DNA from 2 places in the Glycomyces sp. NPDC047010 genome. Region 2 is predicted to be linked to the other one. Evidence: riboswitches for the same ligand, from Rfam matches in the RefSeq annotation. Region 2 holds a riboswitch; the other holds the start of a gene.
What was found. Region 2 has a riboswitch for cobalamin ahead of metE (5-methyltetrahydropteroyltriglutamate--homocysteine S-methyltransferase). Riboswitches for the same ligand answer to the same signal wherever they lie in the genome.
Positions count from the first base shown of each region.

Region 1: it holds a riboswitch for cobalamin, as region 2 does, so the genes downstream of both, AB0A65_RS06250 (hypothetical protein) here and metE (5-methyltetrahydropteroyltriglutamate--homocysteine S-methyltransferase) in region 2, are expected to answer to the same signal.

Region 1 is NZ_JBEYVY010000002.1:576,233-582,128, reverse strand. Features, by position in the region: gene AB0A65_RS06265 (UvrD-helicase domain-containing protein) at 1-2, shown strand, start outside; partial or broken gene AB0A65_RS06260 (chromosome partitioning protein) at 305-1,336, shown strand; gene AB0A65_RS06255 (TetR/AcrR family transcriptional regulator) at 1,264-1,932, opposite strand; cobalamin riboswitch at 2,069-2,227, shown strand; gene AB0A65_RS06250 (hypothetical protein) at 2,306-3,613, shown strand; gene AB0A65_RS06245 (hypothetical protein) at 3,622-4,266, shown strand; gene AB0A65_RS06240 (energy-coupling factor transporter transmembrane component T) at 4,269-5,552, shown strand; gene AB0A65_RS06235 (ATP-binding cassette domain-containing protein) at 5,549-5,896, shown strand, end outside.
Region 2 is NZ_JBEYVY010000002.1:435,182-441,077, reverse strand. Features, by position in the region: gene metE (5-methyltetrahydropteroyltriglutamate--homocysteine S-methyltransferase) at 1-2,163, opposite strand, end outside; cobalamin riboswitch at 2,204-2,414, opposite strand; gene AB0A65_RS05565 (SDR family NAD(P)-dependent oxidoreductase) at 2,533-3,267, shown strand; gene AB0A65_RS05560 (S8 family serine peptidase) at 3,268-5,772, opposite strand.

The sequences.
Region 1 (5,896 bases), 140 kb from region 2:
AGCACGCGCGGTCCGGCCACGTGGAGTTCCCACGCGGACACGAACGGATGGGACACAATAGGCGGGTAACCGCCGTCTCACGCTGGGAGTCCCGATGGAGCACACCGAAGAGGACACCGTTCCTCTGCACCGGCCGGATGCTCCCGCGTGGTCTCCGTTCGCTCCGCCGGAGGTGAACGCGCAGTACGCGGCCGGGCCGGAGGGCGTCCACAACCCGCGCACCACCGACCACGTGCCGAGCGCGCCCCCGCCGCCCGCGATGCCGATGCCCGCGGAGGCCCCGAACGGGCAGCACCCCGCGGCCGACGGCTGGCCCGCGCCGCCCGCGCAAGGCGCGCCACACACTGTCTCTCCGCACGTCCCGGTGCCCGTGTTCCCCGACCACGCCGGCGCACTGGAGCGCGTCGGCGTCACCGCCGACGACTTCGCGTCCCGGCGGGTCGTGCCCCCGCGCGCGCCCGTCGCCGAGACGGGCCTGCGCGGCGCTCTGCACCGGTTGAGCTTCGGGACCGTCGCGCTGCCGCCGGGTCCGCGCGAACGCGCCCGCCAGCGGGCGGTCGAGACCGTGCGCCGCAACTTCGGGGGCCTGCGCCAGATCACCGTCGTGAACCCGAAGGGCGGCGCGGGGAAGACCGTCGCGGTCCTCATGCTCGCGAGCGCGTTCGGGCGCCACCGGGGCGGGTACGTGCTCGCGTGGGACAACAACGAGACACAGGGGACGCTGGGCATGCGCGCGCAGCAGGACTTCCATGTGCGCACCGTCAGGGACCTGCTGCGGGACCTCGACCACTTCAAGGGCCCGACGGGGCGGATCGGCGACCTGTCGCAGTACGTGCGCGCGCAGGGCGGCGCGATGTTCGACGTGCTCGCCTCGGACGAGTCGGCGACGGCCGGGGAGATGCTCACGGCGCAGTCGTTCGGGGACCTGCGGGAGGCGGTGTCGCGGTTCTACAAGCTCATCGTGGTGGACACCGGGAACAACGTGCGGGCCCAGAACTGGCAGGCGGCAATCGACGCGACCGACCAGCTGGTGGTGACGATGTCGGCGCGGAACGACTCGGCGGAGACCGCCGCGAGGATGCTCGACCACCTGGAGCAGACGGGCCGGCGGGACCTGGTGCGCGGCGCGGTGTCGGTGGTGTCGATGCCGGCCCACCGCAAGGACGTGGACCTGCCCGCGGTGCAGCGGCATTTCGCGGCCCGGACCCGGGCGGTGCTGCTGGCGCCGTACGAGAAGCTGCTGGACTCGGGGGAGCCGATCCGCTACGACTCGTTGAGCAAGGCGTCGTCCGCGGCCTGGCTGCGGATCGGCGCGGCGGTCGCCGAGGGCCTGTAGGAGGCCAGGAGGTCGACGAGGCCCGCGGCGGCGTCGGCGAGGCGGGAGTCGTCCTCGTCGGCGTGGCCGGTGACGAGCGCGCCCTGGACGAACACGAGGGCGGTGCGGGCGAGGCGGCCGGGGTCGGCGGCGGGGTCGAGTTCGCCGCGTTCGACGGCGCGGGCGAGGATCGCGGCGAGGTCGCGTTCGAGGTCGGTCCAGGCGTCCTGGACGCGGCGCATGGTGGCGGGGTCGTCGGCGAGTTCGACGGCCGCGCGGACGATGAAGCCGCCCTCCTTGGAGTGGCGGACGACGACGTCGAGCAGTTCGCCCACGGCGCGCAGCGCTTCCCCACCGGCGGCGTCCTCCTCGGTGCCGCGGCCGGTGGCGCTGCGGGCTATGGCGCGCAGCTCCGGTTCGGTGTCGTCCCTATATCGTTGCAGCGCTGTGATGTAGAGCTGGTGCTTGGACCCGAACGCGGCGTAGAGCCCGGCGCGGTTCATGCCGGTGGCGGCGACCAGGTCCGACATGGAGGTCGCGGAGAACCCCCTGTCCAGGAAGACCCGTGTCGCAGCGCGAAGGACTCTGTCCAAATCGGCGTTCTTATTTCTGCTCACGTTGAGCACCGTATCGACACCCGGTGCTACGGGTCAATAACCGCAAGGCGGGAGTTGACTCACGAGGCGCGAGTGAACGGTCGCACTGCGGAGGCGTCCGGCTTGACACCCCCGGGGGCACCGGCGAGAATGAGCGCAAACTGAACAGGCGTCTGGCGGGGGAAGTCCGGTGAAAGGCCGGCGCTGACCCGCAACGGTAGTCGCGGTCGCCCCATGGCGACAACCGGGCACCCTTCTGTTCCTGCCCGGTCCACCCGCGTGAGCCCGAATGCCCGCCGCGCCCAACGGAATTGTCAACGCCTGTCGTGGTCTACAGGCGCTTGCGGCGCAGCCGCCTGCCCGAAGACCCACTCGCTCTAGGAAAGGTCAGGCAATGCGCCACCTTGCCGGCCGCGTGCTCATCGCAGCGGCCCTGCCCGTCACCCTGCTCGCGGCCTCGCCCGCGCACGCCCAGTCGTCCGAGCCGTTCGCGGAGCCCGCGGCGGCGGCCGCGTCCTGGCTGGCCGCCCAGTCCGACGGGACCGCCTGGAACCAGGACCCGGCGACGACGCTCGACGCGGTCATCGGCCTCCAGGCCGCCCGCGTCGGCGCCGACCAGGTCCGGACCGCGCTCGAATGGCTCAACGACTCCGAGGTCCTCAGCCCGTATGTGAACACGGACGCCACCGGCGCGGCCGGGTTCAACGCCGGGTCGGCCGGGAAGGTCATGTACGTCGTGGCGACCGCCGGGGGCGACCCGACGGACTTCGGCGGGATCAAGCTCGCCGAGGAGGTCGCCGCGTCGCAGGCCGCGAACGGCACGTACGGCGACGGCACGGCCCTGTCGACCGCGTGGGCGGTCCTCGGGCTCTCGCGCACCGACACGGCCGCGGGCGAGACGGCCGCGGCCGGCCTCGCCGCGGTCCAGTGCCCCGACGGCGGGTTCAGCTACGGCGACGCCGACGGCGGCGACGACTGCGTGTCGGACGCGGACACCACCGGCCTCGCGGTTCCGGCGCTGGTGAGCCTCGGCGACCCGGCTTCGGCGTCCCTGGAGTCGGCCGTGACCTGGCTGGAGGGCGCGCAGGCCGAGGACGGCGGGTTCGACGGCGGGTTCGGCGAGAACGCGAACACGACCGCGGTCGCCGCGCAGGCGTTCCTCGCGGCGGGCCGCGCCGACGCGGCCGAGCGGGCCGTGGCGTTCCTGCTGACGCTCCAGTTCGGCTGCGACGGCGCCGCCCCCGGCGCGTTCATGTACACGAACCCCGAGGACGCGGACTTCGGCGAGGCGACGCGCCTGTTGGCGACCGCGCAGGCCATCGTCCCGGTCGCGGGCCAGAACCTCGCGACGCTCGACGCCTCCGGTTCGGCCGCCGACGTGCCGGCCGTGGACTGCGCTTCGGCGGACGCGGGCGACGCGACCGCCACTGCGGCCGAAGAGGACGAGTCGGGTTCGACCTCGTGGCTGACGTGGGCGATCATCGCCGCGGTCGTCGTCATCGCCGCCCTGATCGTGGTCTTCACGCTGCGCTCGCGCCGGGGCGCCGGTTCGGGCGACACGGCCGCCGAGGCCCCTGCGGCCCCGGTCGCCGACGCGCCGAAGACCGACGACGCCGAAGAGGCCGCCGCCGACGAGTCCGCTTCGGACAAGTCGACGGGCGACGAGCCTGGCGACGACTCCGGCGAGGGCAAGGACAAGTAGTCCTCCCCGTGCCTCGACACGAACGACGCGCAGCCAGCGCCCGCCTGACCGGCGGGCGCTGGCTGCGCGCGGTCCTCCCGGTGCTGCGCAGTGGCGCCGCCGGGTTCGGCGCGGTGCTGTTCGGCGCCGTCGCCGCCGCGGGGCTCCCCGCGGCCCCGGCCGGGGCGCAGGAGCGCTGCGGCGGGGTCGTGGTTGTGGTCGACTTCGGTGAACTGGACGGGCTGGAGACCGGGTGCGCGGCCGATCCGGCGGACGGACTCGACGCGCTCGCGCAGGCCGGGTTCGCGGTGACCGAGGTCGCGGCGATCCGCGGCATGGTGTGCAGCATCGACGCGCTCCCCGCGACCGACTGCGGCGCTTCGCCTCCCGCGGACGCGTACTGGTCGTACTGGCACGCGAACGCCGGGGACGCGGAGTGGACGTACTCGATGGTCGGCGGCGCCGACGCGACCCCTGACGCGGGCGACTTCGAGGGCTGGGCGTTCGGCGACGGCTCCGCGCCGCCCGCCATCGCGCCCCCCGACGCCGTAGCCGACGCCCCTGAGGCCGAGTCGGATTCGGGCGGGGCGTCGTACACGTGGGTCATCGCCGTGGCCGTGCTCGCCGTGATCGGCGCGCTCGCCGCCTGGCGGCTCCGGCAGCGGCGCGCCTGACCGTGCCGACCGACCTCGGCCCGATGCGCCGCCGCACCGCCCACCCCGTCGCGTGGTGGGCGTGGGCGCTGCTCCTCGCGACCGCGGCCGGGCGCACCGCGAACCCGTGGCTGCTGCTGCTCATCGCCGCCGTCGCCGGCCTGGTCGTGGCGTTCTGCCGCGGGGACGAGCCCTGGTCGGGCGCGTACCGGGTGTTCCTCTACATCGGTTTGAGCGCGGTCGCGGTCCGCATGGCGTTCTATGTGGTCTTCGGCGGCTCGGACGGGCCGACGGTCCTGTTCACGCTGCCTTCGGTGACGCTCCCGGAGTGGGCGGCCGGGTTCCGGCTCGGCGGGAACGTGACCGCGGAGGGCGCGCTCGCGGCGCTCTACGACGGGATGCGGCTCGCGGTGCTCCTGGTGTGCGTGGGCGCGGCGAACGCGCTCGCGAGCCCGCGGCGGCTCCTGCGGTCCGTCCCGGCCGCACTGTACGAAGTGAGCGTCGCGGTCGTCGTCGCGCTGTCGGTGGCGCCGCAGCTGGTGGCCTCGGTGGGGCGGGTCCGGCGGGCGAGGGCGCTGCGCGGCAACACGGGCCGCAGCCCGGCGAACCTCATGCGCACCGTCGTCGCGCCCGTGCTGCACGAGGCGCTCGACCGGTCGCTGCACCTCGCCGCCGCCATGGCCTCGCGCGGGTACGGTCGCGCGGCGGGCGTCCCGGCGCCGGCGCGGCGGGCGACCGGGGCCGCACTGCTGGTCGGGCTCCTCGGCCTGTGCGCGGGCGCCTATTCACTGCTCGGCAACGCCACGCCCGCGCCGCTCGCGTGGGGCGTGCTCGCGGTCGGTGCGGCCGCGGCGGTGTTCGGGATCGCGTTCGCGTCCCGGCGCGTGCCACACACCAGGTACCGGCCGGACCGGTTCGGCCCCAAGGACTGGGCGGTCGCCGCCTCCGGCGCGGCCGCTGTGGCCGGGTCGGTGGCGAGCCTCGCCCTCGAACCCGCGGCCCTGTGGCCCGCGGCCGCGCCGCTCCACATGCCCCCGCTGCCGCTGTACGCCGCGGCCGGGGTCCTCCTCGCCGCCACACCCGCGCTCCTCGTCCCGTCGGCGCCCGACGCCACGGCCGCAGGGCGGCGCACCGGCACGCACCCGCAGCCCGCGGACGACCACGTCGGGCGTTCGGCGGCGAGCACCGGAGCACCGCAAAGCGACCGTCGCTCCGCTGCGCGCTCCGGAGCCGCAGCTCCTGACAGCGGGCGCCGTCCGGCCGCGGACACCGACACCGACACCTCGGCAACGGAAGGCACCCGATGACCGTCGACGCCATCGTGTTCGAGCACGTCACCTTCGCCTACGGGCCGCCGCCGTCCGGTGCGGGCGGGACAGCCGAAACCGCGGCGCCCGTGCTCGACGATGTGTCGTTCGCGCTGCCCGAGGGCGAGTTCTGCCTGCTGGTCGGCCCGACGGGCGCGGGGAAGTCCACGCTCCTCAAGGCCGTCAACGGGCTCGTCCCCCGGTTCAGCGGCGGCGACATGCGCGGCCGCATCGCCGTCGCCGGGCGCGAGGTGCGCACGGCGACCCCCGCGGACCTCGCCGACGTCGTCGGGTACGTCGGGCAGGACCCGCTCGCAGGGTTCGTCACCGACGAGGTCGAGCTC
Region 2 (5,896 bases):
GTAGCGGCGGGTCTTCAGGCCGCAGTCGGGGTTGGCCCAGACCCGGTCGGGGCCGAGGGCGGCGACGGCGAGGCGCAGGGCCTCGGCCATCTCGGCGGCGGCGGGCACGCGCGGGGAGTGGATGTCCCACACGCCGGGGCCGACGCCGCTGCCGTACCCGGCGCGGCCGAGGTCGGCGACGACCTCCATCTTCGAGCGGGACGCCTCGATGGACGTGACGTCGGCGTCGAGTGCGGCGATGGCGTCGATGACCACGCCGAACTCGGAGTAGCACAGGTGCGTGTGGATCGCGGTGTCCGGGCGGACGCCGGAGGTCGCGAGGCGGAACGAGCGGGTGGACCACTCGCGGTAGGCCGCGCGGGGCGCCTCGCGCACGGGCAGGAGCTCGCGGAGCGCGGGCTCGTCGACCTGGATGATCGCGGTCCCGGCCGCTTCGAGGTCGGTGACCTCGTCGCGCAGGGCGAGGGCGACCTGGTCGGCGGTGTCGGCGAGCGGCTGGTCGTCGCGCACGAAGGACCACGCGAGGATCGTCACGGGCCCGGTGAGCATGCCCTTCACGGGTTTCGCGGTGAGCGACTGCGCGTAGGAGGTCCACGGGACCGTGATCGGCGCGGTGCGGGCGACGTCGCCGAAGAGGATCGGCGGGCGCACGCAGCGGGAGCCGTAGGACTGGACCCACCCGGCGGCGGTGGTCGCGAAGCCGGTGAGCTGCTCGGCGAAGTACTGGACCATGTCGTTGCGCTCGGGCTCGCCGTGGACGAGCACGTCGATGCCGAGTTTCTCCTGCTCGTTGATGACGGCGGCGACCTCGGCCTTCATGCGGGCGTGGTAGTCGGCGTCGATCATGAGGCCCTGCCTGTGGGCGGCGCGGGCCTTGCGGAGCTCGGCGGTCTGCGGGAACGAGCCGATGGTGGTGGTCGGGAGCGGCGGCAGCGGGACGCGCTCGGCCTGGGAGGCACGGCGGTCGGCGTAGGGCGCCCGGCGGTCGGCGCCCGCGTCGAGGGCGGCGAGGCGGTCGCGGACCGCGCCGTCGCGCCAGGCGTCGGGCGCGGCGGGCCGGGCGTCGCGGGCGCCGTCCGGGTCGGCGAGGACGGTGAGTTCCACGAGCTTCTGGCGTGCGAACGAGAGCCGCTCGGCGAGCAGCGGCGGCAGGCCGGTCTCGGGCGCGAGGTCCACGGGGACGTGGAGGAGCGAGGCCGAGGAGGCGACGCCGACGCGGTCGGTGAGGGCCTTGACGGCCTCGATGTCGGCGGCGGCCCGCGCTAGGTCGGTGCGCCAGATGTTGCGCCCGTCCACCACTCCGGCGACGATGAATGTTTCACGTGAAACATTCAGCGACGCAAGTGCTTCCAGGTCGGACCGGCCGCGGACCAGGTCGAGGGCGATGCCTTCGACGCCCGCGTCCAGGAGCACCAGCAGCGACTCGCCGAACGGCCCGTAGCCCCCGGCGACGAGGATCTCCGCCTCGGCCACAAGGCGCCGGTACGCGGATGCGACGGCTTCCAGCTCCGCCGGGGTCCGGTCGGCGCACAGCGCCGGTTCGTCGAGCTGGACGAGTCCGGCCCCGGCGTGCGCGAGCGCGGCCAGGATCTCGATGTACGCCTCCACGACGTCGTCGAGGCGGTCAAAGGGCCGGAAGTCCTCGGGCGAGCCGTCGGCGGCCTTCGCGAGGAGCAGCAGCGTGGCGGGCCCGACGAGGACCGGCCGGGCGTCGAGGCCGCGTTCGCGGGCCTCCAGGAACTCCGCGACGGCCTTCTCAGGACGCGCGGCGAACGCGGTCGCGGGGCCGATCTCGGGGACCAGGTAGTGGTAGTTCGTGTCGAACCACTTGGTCATCTCCAAGGGCGCGGCCGCGTCGTCGCCGCGGGCCGCGGCGAAGTAGGACGCGAGGTCGCCGCCGCGGCGGTGCCGGGGCGCGACCGCGTCCACGGCGAACGCCGCGTCCAGCACGTGGTCGTAGTAGGAGAAGACGCCCGTGGGGACCGAGTCGAGCACGGACAGGTCGTCGAGCATCTCGGCGCGGACGGCCGCGGCGGCCCGTTCGAGCCCCTCGGCGTCGAGCCGTCCGGCCCAGTGGGCTTCGAGCGCGCGCTTGAGCTCGCGGCCCGATCCGATGCGCGGGTATCCGAGCGCGGTCGAGCGCACGGCAGAGCTGTTGGTCATGTGTCAGTTCCCTCGAACTTGCGACAGCGGGACCGCGCGCGGTCGCGCGCGGTACGCGGGCAGGTATTCGGACTCGGGGGCGCGCCGTCGCCGGCACCTACTCCCCGCCGCTTCCCAGCCCCTCCCGGGTCCAGTGCTCATGGCGGGTTCCGTTCCCCCTCACCGCTGCGGGGCAGTCCTGGATTCGCACCAGATTCCCTCTTAGCCGAAGCGCCGCAAGGCGCCGCGGAACCAGCGTCGAATGCGATGGTACGGGCGCGGCCCGACCGCCCGCGCGCCTCGGCCAGAGTGTGAGAACCGGCGCGCGGGGACGCCGAGTAAGGTCCGTCGCGGGCCGAGGCTTCGGCCCGCGTCTGCGAGGAGGAATCGATGAGCAGGAAGACCGCGGTCGTCACGGGAGCCAGCAGCGGGATCGGGGCGGCCACCGCACGGGCCCTCGCCGGGGCCGGGTTCGACGTGGTCCTCGGCGCGCGCCGGGCCGACCGGCTCGCCGAGGTCGCGGCCGAGTGCGGCGGGACCGCGCTGCCGCTCGACGTCACCGACGAGCGGTCGGTGGCCGATTTCGTCGCCGCGGTGGAACGCTGCGACGTGCTCGTCAACAACGCGGGCGGCGCGTTCGGCCTCGACTCGATCGCCGGGGCGGACCTGGACGCCTGGCAGCGCATGTACGACGTGAACGTCCTCGGCACGGCCCGGATCACCAAGGCGCTCCTGCCGAAGCTCGTCGCCTCGGGCGACGGCCAGGTCGTCGTCATCGGCTCCATCGCGGGCCACCAGCCGTACCCCGGCGGCGGCGGGTACAACGCCGCGAAGCACGCCGAGGCCGCGATCACGCGGGTCCTGCGCATGGAGCTGCTCGGGCAGCCGGTGCGGGTGTGCGAGGTGGACCCGGGCATGGTCGAGACGGAGTTCAGCCTCGTCCGCTTCGAGGGCGACCAGGGCCGCGCCGACGCGGTCTACGCGGGGATGACGCCGCTGGTCGCCGCCGACATCGCGGACGCGATCGCGTGGATCGCGACCCGTCCCGCGCACGTCAACATCGACCAGATCACCATCACCCCGCGCGACCAGGCCGGCGCGCAGCTCGTCCACCGGGAGCAGTAGCTACTCGGCGAGCGTGAAGACCGGCGAGGTCCACTGCTCCCAGGCGTCCGGGTCGTCCTCGTCGCCGAGGGCCTTGAGCACCTTCACCGTGAGCGTCCAGCGGCCGGGCTCCAGAGCGCCGGGCCGCTGGGCGACCAGGTCCTCCAGGTGGACGCCCATCGCGTCGTCGGGTCCGGGGGAGCGCGGCAGGAACGCCTCGCGGTCCCATTCGACCACCTCGCCGGTGTCGGCGTTCGCGGCGCTGACGTCCATCGCCGCGGGCTGGTGTCCGAGATAGACCAGGGCCGCGAGGTCGGGCCCGTCGGCGAGGCTGAACGACTCGCCGTCCTCGACGTCGCGGTACTCGTACTCGCGGGTCTCCGGGTCCTGCGCGACGACGGCCGCGAGCTTCGGGAAGTCCGGGTGGTCCAGGACCGGGATCGCCAGGTAGTCGCCCTGGTAGCCGGAGTACGCCATGGTCAGGGACTCGCCGCCGTCCTCGGGCCGGGCGGTGATCCGCCCGCCGAACACGCTGCCCTCGGGCAGGTCGGCGCTCGGCGTCACCGTGACCTCCACGGTCGCCGTCTGGCCCGGGTAGAGGCGCAGCTCCTTCGGCTCGAAGTCCACGTCCGGTGCGGCGGCGCTGAAGCCGGGGTCGCGGTCGTCGCCGGTGGTCGCGATCGTGGCCCGGTGGGTCAGCGTGTAGTCGCGGGCCTCGCGGTCGCGTGAGGTGAGGCCGAGTTCGAACGTGCGCGGCGCGGTCCCGTCGCCGGTGTTGACGCCGGTCGGGTACAGGCACGCCTCCGCGTCGAGGGCGTCGACCACGTCGATGACGCCGGTCCCCTGCCGGTGCGCCGCTTCGAGTTCGCCGAGGTCCGGGTTGTCGCCCCACGCGACGGGCTTCGCGGAGTTCGCGAGGCGGGTGCGCACGTCGCGCGGCTCCAGCCGGGGCTCGGCGTCGAGCAGCAGGGCCGCGGCGCCCGCGACGTGCGGCGAGGACATCGAGGTGCCCGAGAGCGACTCGTACGAGCCGTCGGCGACGGGCACGGTGGACCAGATGCCGCCGCCGGGCGCGGCCACGTCCGGTTTGAACGCGAGGTCGGGGGCGGGGCCGTACGCGGAGAAGCTCGACGCGAGGCCCGCGCGCGGCAGCGGCACGAGCACCGTCTCGCCGGTGAACTCCAGGACCGGGGCTTCACCGATGGCCGCGAGGTCGTGGAGGTCCTTGCCGTCTGTGTCGGTGACCGAGAGGGCCGGGACGCCGAGGTCCTCGACGCCGGAGCCGCCGAAGGGGCCGGGCCGGTCGTTGTAGATGACGACGCTCGTGGCGCCTTCGGCGACGGCCCGCTCGTACTTCTCCTTGAACGTGCAGGTCCCGCGGACGATCAATGCGGCCTTGCCGTTCACGTCGCCTTCGGAGGCGTCGTCGGCGCACGCGCGGCCGAGGAACACCAGGCCGTCGGTGGCCGTCCCCGCCTCGGGTTCGGCGGCGTCGCCGAGGACCTGGTAGCCGACGGACCGGTCGAGGGCGGGCACGTGCGCGGCGTCCATGCGCTCGGACGGGTTGTCGGTGGAGGCCACGGCGATCACGTCCTCGCCGACGCCGGGCGCCGAACCGGAGTAGACGCCGGACTCGCCGTCGTTGCCCATGGAGGCGACGACGACCACGCCCTCCTCGGTGAGCCGGTCGGCGGCCTTCGCGGTTGGGTAGCCGGGCCACTGGAACGACTGGCCGAGCGAGAGGTTGACGACGTCCATGCCGTCGTCGAGCGCGGCCTCCAGGGCCTGCATGATGACCTCGGCGCTCGTGGAGCCCTCGCAGCCGAAGACCCGGTACGCGCCGAACTCCACGTCGGGCGCGACGCCGGTGACCTCGCCGTTCGCGCCGACGATCCCGGCGACGTGGGTGCCGTGCCCGGCGCAGTCGGCGGGGTCGTCGTCGGGGTCGGGCTCGGCGTGGTCGGGGTCCTCGGAGTCGAAGTCGTCGCCCACGAAGTCGGTGCCCCCGGCGACGCGGCAGCCGTGGCCGAAGCAGCCGCCGAGGTCGGGGTGGGTGTAGTCGATGCCGGTGTCGATGACGCCGACCTTGACGCCCTCGCCGGTGATCCCGCGGTCGTGCGCCACGTCGGCGCGCGTCGTCCGGATCGCCTGGGCGAGTTCGGGGACCTGCGCGGACTCGGTCGCGGCGTCGGGGCCGGTGGCCGCGGGGCCGCCGAAGACGACGTCGGACCAGACGCGCTCGACCATGCCGAGCCGCCCGAGGCGCCGCGCGGTCGCGGGGTCGGTCTCCACGGAGACGCCGTTCCAGATCCGCTCGAAGTCGTGGCGCACCTCGAAGTCGAGGCCGCGGGCGGCGTCGAGGACGGAGGCGTCGGCGCCTTCGGCGAACTCGACGAGCCACACCTGCGCGGGCCCGTCCGGTTCCGCGTGGGCCGCGGGCGCGGCGAGCGCGAGCAGCGGCAGGGCGACCGCGGCGGCGAGCGGGCGCCGCCAGGCGGGAGGGACGGAGCGGAGCGGACGCGGCATCGGGGACGGTCCCTTCGGGTGGGGCGCCCGCCGGGGGTTCGCGGAGGCGCCCGGGAACCCCCGGCGGGCGGATATGGCAGGACCTCGATCGTCGGGCATCGGGCGCGCGGAACCGCGCATTTGC